DNA from 4 places in the Dickeya ananatis genome. Region 1 is predicted to be linked to each of the others. Evidence: predicted binding sites of a transcription regulator. Region 1 holds the regulator's gene; each other region holds the start of a gene.
What was found. Region 1 encodes CRP, which controls carbon source genes, mostly activating them, when cyclic AMP is high. Its sites were predicted from a motif close to ATGTGANNNNNNTCACAT; they were not measured.

Region 1 (3,495 bases):
CCTTGTACACCGGATGACGCAGGGATCTCGCTGGCGGCGATTCGCCATTTTGCCGGTCAACTACCGATTCTGGGGGTCTGTCTGGGGCATCAGGCGCTGGGACAGGTATTCGGCGCCCAGGTGGTACGCGCCCGCCAGGTGATGCACGGCAAAACCTCGCCAGTGCGGCATACCGGGCGCGGTGTGTTCGCCGGGTTGGCAAACCCACTCACTGTCACGCGTTACCATTCGCTGGTGCTGGAAAAAAATACGCTACCTGACTGTTTTGAGGTCACAGCCTGGACTGAGCTTGACGGTGATATCGACGAGATCATGGGAATACGTCATCGTTCGTTGCCGCTGGAAGGTGTGCAGTTTCATCCAGAAAGCATCCTCAGCCAGCAAGGGCATCAGCTATTGAAAAATTTCCTTGATTTATAGTCGGATAGCGCAGGGCAGGCCGGGCGTATCGGATTAGTGATTGCCTATTTTTGATTTTTTATGCATATTTATTGATTATATTTTCACTTAAGATCTTCACTCCACACTACGGGATATGACAACGGGGCAGCAAATGGCGACAGAGAAAGCAGCAGTAACACGGGATACTTACGATAAGGTAATTCTTCCGGTTTATGCACCCGCGCAGTTTGTGCCGGTAAAAGGCAAAGGGAGCCGTGTCTGGGATCAGCAGGGCAAAGAATATATCGATTTTTCTGGTGGCATCGCGGTAACCGCGCTGGGACATTGCCATCCGGCGTTGGTGGCGGCGTTGAAAGAGCAGGGTGAAACCCTGTGGCACACCAGCAACGTATTCACCAACGAACCGGCGCTGCGTCTGGCGACCAAACTGATCAACGCCACGTTTGCCGATCGTGTGTTTTTCGCCAACTCTGGTGCAGAAGCCAATGAAGCGGCGTTCAAACTGGCACGGCATTACGCCATTACCCGTCATAGCCCGTACAAAACCAAGATAATTTCGTTTTATCAGTCGTTTCATGGCCGTACCTTGTTTACCGTGTCGGTCGGTGGTCAGCCGAAATATGCCGATGGCTTCGGCCCGAAACCGGCGGATATCGTGCACGTGCCGTTCAACGATTTGGACGCGGTCAAAGCCGTGATGGATGACCACACCTGTGCCGTGGTGCTGGAGCCGATTCAGGGCGAAGGCGGCATTACGCCTGCGACACCGGCTTTCCTCAAGGGGGTGCGTGAGCTGTGCGATCAGTATCAGGCGCTGCTGGTGTTTGATGAAGTGCAGTGTGGTATGGGCCGCAGCGGTAAGCTGTTCTCTTATATGCACTACGGTATCACACCGGATATTCTGACCACCGCGAAAGCGCTGGGCGGCGGCTTCCCGATCAGCGCCATGTTGACCACGGAAGAGATTGCGTCGGTGATGGCAGTCGGGACGCACGGCACCACCTATGGCGGCAACCCGCTGGCTTGCGCGGTGGCGGAAGCGGCGCTGGATGTGATCAATACACCGGAAGTGCTGTCCGGCGTGGTCGATCGCCATGCGCGTTTTGTGTCTGCGCTGGAGCGCATCAACGCCCAGTACGGCATTTTTGATGAAATTCGTGGCATGGGCTTACTGCTAGGCGCACAACTGAAACCGGCCTGGCATGGCCGCGCCCGTGATTTTCTGGCGGCATCGGCAGATCTGGGGTTGATGATTTTGGTGGCGGGGCCGGATGTGATCCGTTTTGTGCCGTCTCTGGTGATCACCCCGGAAGAGATAGACCAGGGGATGGCGCTGTTTGAAAAAGCCGTGGCACAGGTAGTGAAGGGCGCATAAGCCGCGCTTTCCTCTCTACTAAAACGACAAGAGCGTGCCTGGGCACGCTCTTTTTGATCCGGCTGAGTTGGGCCGATGGATGTTGATCCGGTGAATGCGAATCAGCGAGTACCGTATACCACGATGGTTTTACCGTGGGCGGAGATCAGGTTCTGGTCTTCCAGCATTTTCAGAATACGGCCGACAGTTTCGCGGGAACAGCCGACGATTTGGCCGATTTCCTGACGGGTGATCTTAATCTGCATACCATCCGGGTGGGTCATGGCGTCCGGCTGTTTGGCCAGATTAAGCAGGGTTTGCGCGATGCGACCCGTCACGTCGAGGAATGCCAGGTTGCCGACTTTTTGCGAGGTAACCTGCAGACGACGTGCCATCTGTGAGGACAAGCGCATCAGAATGTCCGGGTTGACCTGGATGAGCTGGCGGAATTTTTTATAGGAGATTTCAGCAACTTCACAGGCTGTTTTCGCCCGGACCCACGCACTGCGTTCCTGCCCGTCTTCAAACAAGCCAAGTTCGCCGATAAAATCGCCCTGATTCAGATAAGACAGAATCATTTCCTTGCCTTCTTCATCCTTGATCAGCACGGCAACCGAGCCTTTCACGATGTAGTAAAGCGTCTCTGCTTTTTCACCCTGGTGGATTAGGGTGCTCTTCGATGGGTACTTGTGAATGTGGCAATGAGAAAGGAACCATTCGAGAGTCGGGTCTGTTTGCGGTTTGCCGAGAACCATTCGCTGTTATCCTCTGTTGTTAATTCACTGCGCAAATCACAGGGCTCAGAGTTCCCTGTACGGCGTGATAACATAGTTATAATTCAATTCCGTCCTGGCGGAATGACGTCAGGGAATATACTGAGGCTGTCTATCAGATGACGCCAGTAAGCCGGTGGTGGGTCAGGCATCGACGCAACAACACATGCCGGTTTACGCTTTTGTTTGTAACACAGGTTGAGTGTAGTGTCTTGTGTTGTCTCGCTTCAGCATGATTAAGCTCTGATTATCAGGCTTTTTTGTACATAAGCGATGTAAAATTTCAAAAATAATTGATTGAGGACAAAATTATGCAGGCGCGGGTGAAATGGGTTGAAGGGTTAACATTTCTTGGTGAATCCGCTTCCGGACATCAACTGCTGATGGACGGCAACGCAGGCGATAAAGCGCCCAGCCCGATGGAAATGGTACTGATGGCCGCAGGCGGATGCAGCGCCATCGATGTGGTGTCTATCCTGCAAAAAGGCCGTCATGACGTGGTGGATTGTGAAGTCCGCCTGACGTCTGAACGCCGTGAGGAAGCACCGCGTTTGTTCACCGCCATCAACCTGCATTTTATCGTCACCGGCAAGGGCTTGGGCGATAAAGCCGTGGAGCGTGCGGTGTCGCTGTCAGCCGAAAAATACTGCTCTGTGGCGTTGATGCTGGGAAAAGCCGTGAACATTACCCATAGCCATGAAGTGATCGCGCTGGATTAAGCGCCTGTTCGCGGCGGCGTGTTGTCCTGGCCGCCGCGTCGTTAAGCGCCGGTTCATCGGCGCTTATCATCGGTGCTTATCATCGGTATATTGCCGGTGTCAGTCGATTTTATTGCCTTCCATCAACCGCTGTACCAGCGGCATCATGATCAACTCCATCGCCAGCCCCATTTTGCCACCCGGCACCACCAGCGTATTGATGTGGGAAATGAACGAGCCCTGCAACATGGCCAGCAGGTAGGGGTAA
Region 2 (3,495 bases), 990 kb from region 1:
AGGACAACGCCAGGCTATCCAGAATGCAGCGCACCAGCGCCACCGTGCCGACAGGCTGTGGCTGGTCGTATTCACGGCAGAGTTCGCGCAGGGCATCGCTCATGGAAGGCGGGTTAATCAGCCGTTCGTCGTTTGGGTTTATCAGGCTGACAAAGCCCGGTTGTGCTGCCGCCGATTCGAGCAAGGCGGGCAGGTCGGTGACCTGTTGTTCCTGACATACCCGTTGTAATAGCCAGAGCCCCATAATATTTTTCAGTACCCGATAACGGCCGCCGACACCCCCTTCATTGGTGAGGTTCGCGGCCAGCGCCGCCGGGCCGGTCAGCGGTGTATGGCTTTCAATGCCGATAAGCGACCAGGTACCGGAGCTGAGATAAGCACTGTCTGCATCGGTCAGCGGGGTGGCGACCACCGCGCTGGCGGTATCGTGGGTCGCCACGCTTACGACCGGTATCGCACGGCCGCTGGGCGCTATCCACTCGCCGAGCCGCTGGCCCGGTTGATGCGGGGTGGCAAGCCAGTTGGGCGGTATGCCCAGATAATCCAGCAGACTGTGGTCCCAGTCACCGCTGTCCAGATTCAGCAACTGTGTGGTGCTGGCGTTGGTGTATTCGCAGGCTATCTGGCCGGTTAACCGGTAGTGAAAATAATCCGGGATCAGCAGCAGATGCGCCACCTGCCCCCAAACGTCCGGTTCCTGCTGGCGCAGCGCCCGCAGTTGGTAGAGGGTATTGAACGGCAAAAACTGAATGCCGGTCTGGCGGTAGAGGCGCTCGCGGCCCAGTTCGGCGGTGACCTGTGCCATCTGGCCATCGGTGCGATGGTCACGGTAAGAGTAGGTCAGGCCCAGCCGGTTACCTTGCTTATCCAGCGCGACCATATCCACCCCCCAACTGTCGATACCGATGCTGACCGGGTGAATGCCGCGGGCGTCGATGGTTTCAAGCCCGTGTCTAATCTGGCGTTCCAGTTCGTCCAGATCCCACAGGTGATGCCCCTGCCAATGACGCAGCGGGTTGCTGAAACGGTGAATTTCCTCCAGCGTTAACCGGCGGGTTTCGGTTTCCAGCGATGCCAGCATGACCCGTCCGCTGGAAGCACCAAGATCGATCGCCACATAATGCCTGACCGCCATTGCTGTTCTCTCCGTTATCGATAAGGTGTGGGTGACTGTGTTTGGCAGTGTAGGAAAGTTGCGGCGGCGGCACCTTTGGGTGAGTGCCACCTGAAAAATGGGGATGGCAAAATGGCAAAGTTGGCTGTGAAGCGGTTCACGATTTGCGGTGATAGCCGGTGAGTGACCCGCGTTGGATGAGCGATAAACGCCTGTGATCCTGACCACATTTCAGTGATTTAACGGCTGGATCTTGAAAAAATGACCTCGCGAGGGCCATGTCGCGGCGCTATTTTAAGGCGCAGGGGCCGCCCTTCTGACTACGCTATCTGACAGGTGAATCAGTCAGGGGGAAGATGACATGACACAACTTCATGGTGAGGAGTTTTTTGTTTCACCCGCGGCGACAGTCGCCGTAGAACCCCGGATGCCGCAGCATGCCTTTCCCGAGCACTATCACGACTTTTGGGAGATAGTGCTGGTCGAGCAAGGTGCAGGTGTGCACGTGTTCAACGATCAACCCTTCGCGCTCTGTAGCGGGGCGGTGTTTTTCGTGCGCGACAACGATCGCCATCTGTTTGAGCAGGTGGAGGAACTGCACCTGACCAATGTGTTGTATCGCTCGCCGCGTGGGTTCCGTTTTCTGTCGGATATCGCGCCGTTTCTGCCGTATGGCGCGAATGGTGAGTGGCTGGGACAATGGCAACTGAATGCCGGGACGCAGCAGCAGGTCAAGCAGTTGATTCTGCAGCTGGCGGCGCTGGCGCGCCATGAACGACCGGAAGATATTGCGACCAGCGAAAGCCTGTTCCTGCAAATTCTGGTGCTGCTGCGGCAAAAGAGCTTTCAGACGCAGGGGGACGGCAGCGAGCGGCTGGGGATTCAGGCGTTGCTGGGCTGGTTGCAGCATAACTTCTGCGAAGAGGTGGACTGGGACACGCTGGCGGACCGTTTTTCGCTGTCGTTGCGTACGCTACACCGACAGGTAAAACAGCGCACCGGCATGACGCCGCAGCGTTACCTGAACCGGTTGCGTCTGCTGGAAGCGCGGCGTCGGTTGCAGCACAGTGATGACTCGATTACCACCATCGCCCATGATTGTGGTTTCAGTGACAGTAATCACTTCTCCACCCAGTTCCGCAAAGCCTTTTCGCTGGCCCCGAAAGCGTTGCGCCATCAGGCGCTGTGTGAGGACTAAGAGCCCTAATGGGATAGGCTCTAACGTGACAGGGGCGACAGGCTGTGCCATCCCGTGGGTTAAAGCTACGAACGGAAGATTACTTTCTTACCGATAAAAATACGGTCACGGTGGCGGAGCGCAGCCCGCAGCCCGCGTTTCCGTTGCATCACCACGACTTTGACGAGCTGGTGATTGTCTGGCGCGGCAATGGCCTGCATCTGTGGAATGACGTGCCTTATCGCATCACCTGCGGCGATCTGTTTTATGTCTCCGCCCGTGATCGTCACAGTTATGAATCGGTGCACGATCTGGAGCTGGACAATATTCTCTATATCCGCGAGCGCCTGACGCTGCCTGCCGACTGGCAAAATTTGTTGCCCGGCGGTGAGGTCTCGCAGCAGCAACGTTACTGGCGGCTGGCGACCCAGAGCATGGATATCCTGCGCGACAAAGTGGAAAACCTGGCGCAGGAGTGCATGAAATCAGACCCGCTGTCGTTACAGCTTAGCGAAGTACTGCTGTTGCAGATTGCACTACTGGCGATGCGGTATCGTTACGCACCGGAAAGCACCCAACTGGCGGATGCCCAGCAACTGGATTTGTTGATGAATGCGCTGCGCGCCAGCATTGCCCGACCATTTCGGCTGGAGGATTTCTGCCAGTTGCACGGCATCAGCATGCGTAGCCTGCGTAGTCGCTTCAAACAACAGACCGGTATGAGCGTGGCGCAATACCTGCGCCAGTTGCGGCTCTGTCGGGCGATGGAATTGCTGCGCCACAACCGGCAAACCATCAGCGAGGTGGCGGCTGAATGCGGTTTTGACGACAGCAATTATTTTTCCGTGGTATTTCATCAGGCATTCGGCGTCACCCCCAGCGGTTACCGGCAGCGCTTTCAGTCTGGCGCTAAAGTGTGAGCCAGTGGCGGCTCATTATTTCGAGTAAGGTTGCCGTGCTGAGCGTGAGGTGCGGTAATAGCGCCAGAGTTTTATGATGAGTGAATAGGCAATAATGGTAGTAATGATCTCAAGCACCAGCATTGCTGAAATGTAGAGATCTTCAGGATCGCGAACCCCAAAAGCGTCAGACAGCGTAAAGAGCAGTGTCACTTGATCTTTGGTCATAGGCAATGGGTAAGTATGGACATAGCGTACCGATAATAGAAATAAAGCAAGAAATAGAATGGTCTTTAGCGCTTTAT
Region 3 (3,495 bases), 1.2 Mb from region 1:
TGGCGGCAAGTGCTGCACATAGCTTCATAAAATCACGGCGATTGATACCGTGATGGGAAAGCATCATATTTTCCCCATTCATTCTTTATTATTCTCCTGTAGCCAAGTCGGAGTAACACATTTCCGTGTCGGCATAGAATAATGAGGAGAATAACGTCACCGACTTGATCTCTATCAATCGGCCGGGGAATAACCATTCTATTTATGCGTCTTCTGTGAAGTTCTTCGCGACATTCCTTTTTTAAAAGCACCGAGCTGAGATTAAATGAGAAAATATCTCAATGCGTGACAAACACATATTTTTTTGTGATCCAGAATTGCTTAATCGATTTAACTACGCCTTATATCAGTTATAATAAAATTGTCATGATATTGATTTTAAATGATTTAATTAAATCACACCTTTATTGGATTTTATTCTTTAATTATTGATTTATCTTTATCACTCACTTTCACTTCAATCGGTTACTTTAGCTATTTTACTTTTAAAAGTGTAATTGCAGGATAATATTGCTGCCAGTCGCGAAGATAAAAGTGTGCGCTGTGGTGGTTTTTTATTCAGGATTTTGATTATCTCACTGCCATCGTGATTCTACGATGCGGCGTTTTAACATTTCGCGCAATAAAAAAAGCAGCCGGTAATGGCTGCTTTTCTTCAATACGTTGAATGTTATTCGATTCCGCGACTGCGTAGGTAGTCTTCGTAGTTGCCACTGAAATCAACCACTTTGCCTGGCATGATCTCAACAATGCGGGTGGCCAGTGAGCTAACGAATTCACGGTCATGCGACACGAACAGCAACGTTCCCTGATAGAGCTCCAGCGCCATATTAAGCGACTCGATGGATTCCATATCCAGGTGGTTGGTCGGTTCGTCCATCACCAAAATGTTCGGTTTTTGCATCATCAGCTTGCCGAACAGCATCCGCCCTTTTTCCCCTCCGGACAGCACTTTGACTTTTTTACGGATATCGTCCTGAGAAAACAACAGACGACCCAGCACGCTGCGTACCGCCTGCTCGTCATCGTTTTCTTGCTTCCACTGACTCATCCAGTCAAATACAGTCAGTTCATCGTCAAACTCGTACTCATGGTCCTGCGCATAATAGCCAATACGCGCGTTTTCCGACCACTTCACCAGGCCGGATTCCGGCTCCAGTTCACCCACCAGTGTTTTCAGCAAGGTAGATTTACCGATCCCGTTGGTACCCAGAATCGCTACTTTTTCCCCGACTTCCACCAACATTTTTAGCTGGCTGAACAGCGGCCCATTATCAAAACCCTTGGTCAGGCTGTCGATTTCCAGCGCGTTACGGAACAGTTTCTTATCCTGCTCGAAACGAATAAAGGGGTTTTGACGGCTGGAGGCTTTCACCTCTTCCAACTGGATTTTTTCTATCTGGCGCGCACGGGAGGTTGCCTGACGCGACTTGGACGCGTTAGCGCTAAAGCGGCTGACAAACGACTGCAACTCGGCAATCTGCGCTTTCTTCTTAGCGTTATCCGAAAGCAGACGTTCACGCGCCTGCGTTGCCGCGGTCATGTACTCATCGTAATTGCCCGGATAAATGCGCAGTTCGCCATAATCCAGGTCCGCCATGTGGGTACACACCATATTCAGGAAGTGACGGTCATGGGAAATGATGATCATGGTGCTATCGCGTTCGTTCAGCACCTGCTCCAGCCAGCGGATAGTGTCAATGTCCAGGTTGTTAGTCGGTTCGTCCAGCAACAGAATATCCGGGTTGGAAAACAGTGCCTGTGCCAGCAACACACGCAGCTTCCAGCCCGGTGCGACTTCGCTCATCGGCCCATAGTGCTGCTCCAGCGGAATGCCCACGCCCAACAGCAGTTCACCAGCGCGTGACTCAGCACTGTAGCCATCCATTTCGCCGTATTTGACTTCCAGATCGGCCACCCGGTAACCGTCTTCCTCGCTCATTTCGCTCAGCGCATAGATGCGGTCACGTTCTTCCTTCACTTCCCACAGCTCGACGTGACCCATGATTACCGTATCCAGCACGGTATATTGTTCAAACGCGAACTGATCCTGACGCAATTTACCGATCCGCTCATTCGGATCAATCGCGATGTTACCCGCACTCGGTGCCAGATCGCCGCCGAGGATCTTCATAAATGTCGATTTGCCACACCCATTGGCGCCGATCAGACCATAGCGATTACCGCCGCCAAATTTGACAGAAATGTTTTCAAACAACGGCTTACTGCCGAATTGCATCGTAATATTATTGGTTACCAGCACAGCACTTACTCGATTCGGAATGTGATTTGGCGCGCATTATGCCACAAGCGAGACCCAGAATCCCGGCGATTAAAGCACATTTTTTAATCAGATGGAGGGTGGCAGGTCGTCATCTGTGCCAGGCTGACCGGGCACTCATCGAAAACAGGCACGACAGCGCGTAACCGGGCGTACATAATGAACGCTGAGCCCGCTTGCAAAAGGAAAAACCAGATGCCGTCATCACGCCGTTTCAAACAGGTCGATGTATTCAGTCAGCACCCCACTAAAGGCAATCCGCTCGCCGTCATTCTGGACGCCGATGGGCTTAGCGACGAACAAATGCAAGCGATTGCCCGCTGGACTAACTTATCGGAAACCACGTTTGTGCTGGCACCGGATAACCCGGTGGCTGATTATCGGGTACGAATTTTCACCCCACAAAACGAGCTGCCTTTCGCGGGCCACCCTACGCTTGGTACCGCGCACGCGCTATTGGAGTCGGGCCTGACGCCACATGTCCCTCATCAGCTTATCCAGCAGTGTGGCGTTGGTCTGGTACCTGTTGCGATAGGCAATGACGGCCAGCTGGCGTTTCGTGCGCCAGAGGTCACCATGACCGAACTCGACCCTCACCATAACGCGTTACTTGACGCCGCCATCGGTAGCCATTTACGCCATCCGGATCATTGCCCGGTCAATGTCCATATGGGGATACGCTGGCTGACGGTACGAATGGAAAGTGCACGAGCCTGCCTGAATGCCCGTCCAGACGCGGCTCATCTGCAACGCTTGCAGCAACTCGCCCAGACCGATGTCGTGGCAATCTATGGACCACATGACGATAGCACGCCCACCGACTATGAAGTACGCGCCTTCTTTATGCTGAATGATGCCGTAGTGGAAGACCCAGTAACCGGTAGCGCCAACGCCTGTATTGCCCGGGTGATTCAGCATAGTCCGTTACCGGAACAGGCAGACCATCGGCTTGGTTATCGGGTGCGTCAGGGTACCATGCTGTACCGCGATGGCCGGGTTACCGTCTCTTACATTGATGGTCAACCGTGGATCGGCGGTTACAGCACCACCTTGATTGACGGGCACATCACCCTCTGATACCCGCTTTCTGGTGTCACCCACCTGACGACGAGCCTGCCACTGGCGGCTCGTTATTCACGGCCACGCACGACACTCATAAAAATAATGTGACTTTTATCACGAAAAAGTTGAAATGCCGTTTCTTATCCATTATT
Region 4 (3,495 bases), 330 kb from region 1:
GAAACAGTGTCTGCGGGGCTGCCGTCTGCACAGCAGCAGGAGCTGCCTGAGCCGGCTTAACATTGCCCGCCTGCGCTGCCTGTAAACGAGCGACCAGGTCGCTGTACAGATGGCTATCCAGAAAGTTGGTCAGCGAAATATGCTGTGCCTGCGGTGCGTGGCGCATGGCGCGCTCGGTCAGATCACGGTGCGTAATCACCAGATCCACATCATCCGGCAAGTTATTGATGGCGCTGTTCGTCACGGAAATCGTCTGCAAACCCGCATCCTGCACTTTCTTGCGCAGCACCCCGGCACCCATGGCGCTGGAACCCATACCAGCGTCACAGGCGACGATGATTTTACGCACAGTGCTCAGATCGCCGCTCACACCGCCGACAGCCTGACCTTTGGACGCCGATTTCATCTCCTGCATGCGACGGGTAGCCTGCTCCAGTTCTTCATCATCCTTCACTTTGCTGCTTTTCAGCAGGATAGACGACACCACAAAAGAGACCGCAAACGCGGCGGCGATCGCCGTAATATTGGCGAAGTACGCGCCTTTCGGCGTCATCGCCAGCACCGCCAGGATAGAACCCGGTGATGCCGGAGAAACCAGGCCGCCATGCAACACGCCCAACGTGAACACACCGGTCATCCCGCCGAGAATCACAGCGATAATCAGACGCGGGTTCATCAGTACATACGGGAAGTAGATTTCATGGATCCCGCCGAGGAAGTGGATAATAGCCGCGCCCGGCGCAGACTGTTTGGCGTTGCCACGTCCAAACAGCATGTAGGCCATCAGCACGCCCATACCCGGCCCTGGGTTGGCTTCAATCAGGAAGAAGATAGATTTCCCGGCTTCTGTCGCCTGCTGGATGCCCAGCGGCGAGAAGATACCGTGGTTAATTGCGTTATTCAGGAACAGGATCTTCGCCGGTTCAACGAAAATCGACGCCAGCGGCAACAGATTGTTTTGCACCATCAGGTGCACACCGGCAGCCAGAACGCGCGACAACGCCTCAACCAGCGGACCAATCGCCAGGAAAGACAGAATCGCCAGCAACATGCCGATGATACCGGCGGAGAAGTTGTTAACCAGCATCTCAAAGCCGCTTTTAATTTTGCCGTCAACGGCAGCGTCAAAGCGTTTGATAGCCCAGCCGCCCAGCGGGCCGGCAATCATGGCACCGAGGAACATGGGAATATCGGAACCGACCACCACGCCCATGGTAGTAATCGCGCCGACCACGCCGCCACGCTCTCCACCGACCAGACGTCCGCCGGTAAAACCAATCAGCAACGGCAGCAGGTAGGTGATCATCGGGCCGACCAGTTTGGCCAGCGTCGCGTTAGGGATCCATCCGGTAGGAATAAACAGTGCTGTGATAATCCCCCAGGCAATAAAGGCGCCGATATTCGGCATCACCATATTGCTCAGGAAACGGCCAAAATTCTGCACTTTGACCTTGGTATCTGGTGAGAGCATAGAGATACACCCCTTTGAAACGCGCGGCGGAAAGCGTGCGCGGTAATTATTGATTGTTAGACATCGTGATGACTTCCGTCGGTATCATGAGGTCGTGTACCGCACTGTGTGCATACCGCTATTGCCGCTTACAGCGCTTCACCATGACGACGCCGCGTGACGGTGAAAAATCGCAATAACATGGCCCCAAAACTCCGTTATCACAGCGGACTCTAGCACGTGGTTTTCAGACCGCAACTCACGACAAAAACGTGATCAAAATCACATACAACACCCGAAAATCAGCCACAAATGAGTGACATAATTCACAAAAAAATAATAAAAATGGGAAAATGGTTAGAAAAAAAACAATCTGGCCGCAAAAAATGGTGACGGATATCACAATTTTTAATATCGATTTTGTATGGAAAATGTGATTTAAATCACAATAAATTTCAGCGTGGGCCGGCCTTTTCGCGAAAACCGGCCCATATTCAGCGTGGGCCGGCCTTTTCGCGAAAACCGGCCCATATCGCGAACCACCTTAGTGGGGCAGGAAATTCTGAGATTTGAGGGTGGTGAACAGTTTTTGCTGTTGGTTAGCAATGTCCGTCATCAGGCTGTTGTACTGATCTACCTGCTGCTGGGTGTGGAACTGTATGCCGTTGTTACCGAATACCACCTGGTTGCCCTGTGCCTGGAGATACTCCCCTACCTGCACAACGCTCTGCGCAAATGACGTGCTGGCTGGCACCACGGTCACCATCGCGTTTGCGGGCAAAGAAACCGCACGGTTGTAGACCTTGTCATACACCGACTGCAATTCTTCCGTCTGCTTGAGCGCCCGGCGAGCATTATCCGCCAGTGTTTTGGCGTTCTGCACCTGTGGGCTTAACATATTCAGGCCACCAAGCGCCTGACGCAGGTTATCGCGTTGCGTCATGTAATCCTGTGGTACACGAATGTGGGATATCACATCCAGCACCGGTGTCAGGCTGCCCGCTAATGCCTGATCCAGCTGCTGGTTGAAATCGGTCATCACAGCGTAATCCTGGGTAAAGCGCCCGAAGCTCTGTTTCTGCTGTTCGGTCAACGCTGGCAACTGACGCCCTTCCTGTTGTGAAATTCCCTGCAGGAAAGTGATGAACGCCTGACGAGCATCCTTATCCTTGTCGCCGCAGGCCGACAGTTGCAATGCCACAACCAACATAACCACTGGCAGCAGCCAGCGCGAACGGTAATCCGCCAACATCATTACTACTCCTGTTTATTTTCACTACCGTGACCCGGCGACCTTGTTGGCTCACCAACGAGCCGTCACCCGACAGTCATATCGCCCTAAGCGTAACCGAACCAGCCGCCGCATGGCACATGCCACGCCTGTTTTTTTCACCCAACCGCCAGTTCAGCCGTTAAGCATCGCTATTCTACGCCGGAAAAATGGCATGCCACCTGCAGAATTATCTGTTCTGTTACCCAGGCACGCTCCCGCAACGGGCAGAGTGCACATGAGCTTGCACACCACTGGCCTCTTTTACACCAACACCGTGCCATCTTGCACATAAACAGTGCAACCCGACAAGGCACACTAACCATTATCGCTCAGCCTTCCCCTGACAGGCTTACCATCTGGCCCAATGCATAACCCATTAATGGCTTGAAAGATAAATCAAAACACGGTTGTTGCCCTTCCACGGCGTGCAGGTTGCCACACAAGCTGGCAAGCATTTTGCTTTATATCACCGACAGCAGGAGCGATAGCGGGCAACCGGTGTCGCCAGACAATTTGGAAATGGGTGACTAGGGTTCCGGCTTTACTGCGCAGGTCCGAGAGTTACCGACCGCCCTCTGGCGGTTACACGGCGGGAAAAAAGCCCGGGAGGATACAGCGAGATGCATGCTCGCCGCCCTCCTGCTTTTTTTCTTTCTTTAATGATTGCGCCCAACGTCAGAGGAAATTCACCATGAAAACGATTCAACGATTACTACTTGTTTGCGCACTGGCACTGTGCAGCCTCGGCGTACAGGCCGCTGACAAACCCGCG

Region 2: a site for CRP is predicted at 1,327-1,344, ahead of rhaS (HTH-type transcriptional activator RhaS). Genes of this name have one in related genera too.
Region 3: a site for CRP is predicted at 2,283-2,300, ahead of FGI04_RS04860 (ABC-F family ATPase). Genes of this name have one in related genera too.
Region 4: a site for CRP is predicted at 1,721-1,738, ahead of FGI04_RS19430 (PTS mannitol transporter subunit IICBA). Genes of this name have one in related genera too.

What each region holds. Positions count from the first base shown of each region.
Region 1 is NZ_CP040816.1:4,681,754-4,685,248, forward strand. It holds gene FGI04_RS20870 (aminodeoxychorismate synthase component II) at 1-420, shown strand, start outside; gene argD (bifunctional acetylornithine/succinyldiaminopimelate transaminase) at 554-1,777, shown strand; gene crp (cAMP-activated global transcriptional regulator CRP) at 1,879-2,511, opposite strand; gene FGI04_RS20885 (OsmC family protein) at 2,841-3,248, shown strand; gene FGI04_RS20890 (phosphoribulokinase) at 3,348-3,495, opposite strand, start outside.
Region 2 is NZ_CP040816.1:3,691,835-3,695,329, reverse strand. It holds gene rhaB (rhamnulokinase) at 1-1,135, opposite strand, end outside; gene rhaS (HTH-type transcriptional activator RhaS) at 1,476-2,312, shown strand; gene rhaR (HTH-type transcriptional activator RhaR) at 2,357-3,211, shown strand; gene FGI04_RS16380 (hypothetical protein) at 3,227-3,495, opposite strand, start outside.
Region 3 is NZ_CP040816.1:1,115,788-1,119,282, reverse strand. It holds gene hybO (hydrogenase 2 small subunit) at 1-82, opposite strand, end outside; gene FGI04_RS04860 (ABC-F family ATPase) at 671-2,263, opposite strand; gene FGI04_RS04855 (PhzF family protein) at 2,477-3,358, shown strand.
Region 4 is NZ_CP040816.1:4,352,522-4,356,016, reverse strand. It holds gene FGI04_RS19430 (PTS mannitol transporter subunit IICBA) at 1-1,471, opposite strand, end outside; gene FGI04_RS19425 (DUF3053 domain-containing protein) at 1,995-2,705, opposite strand; guanidine-I (ykkC/yxkD leader) riboswitch at 3,240-3,334, shown strand; gene FGI04_RS19420 (putative urea ABC transporter substrate-binding protein) at 3,415-3,495, shown strand, end outside.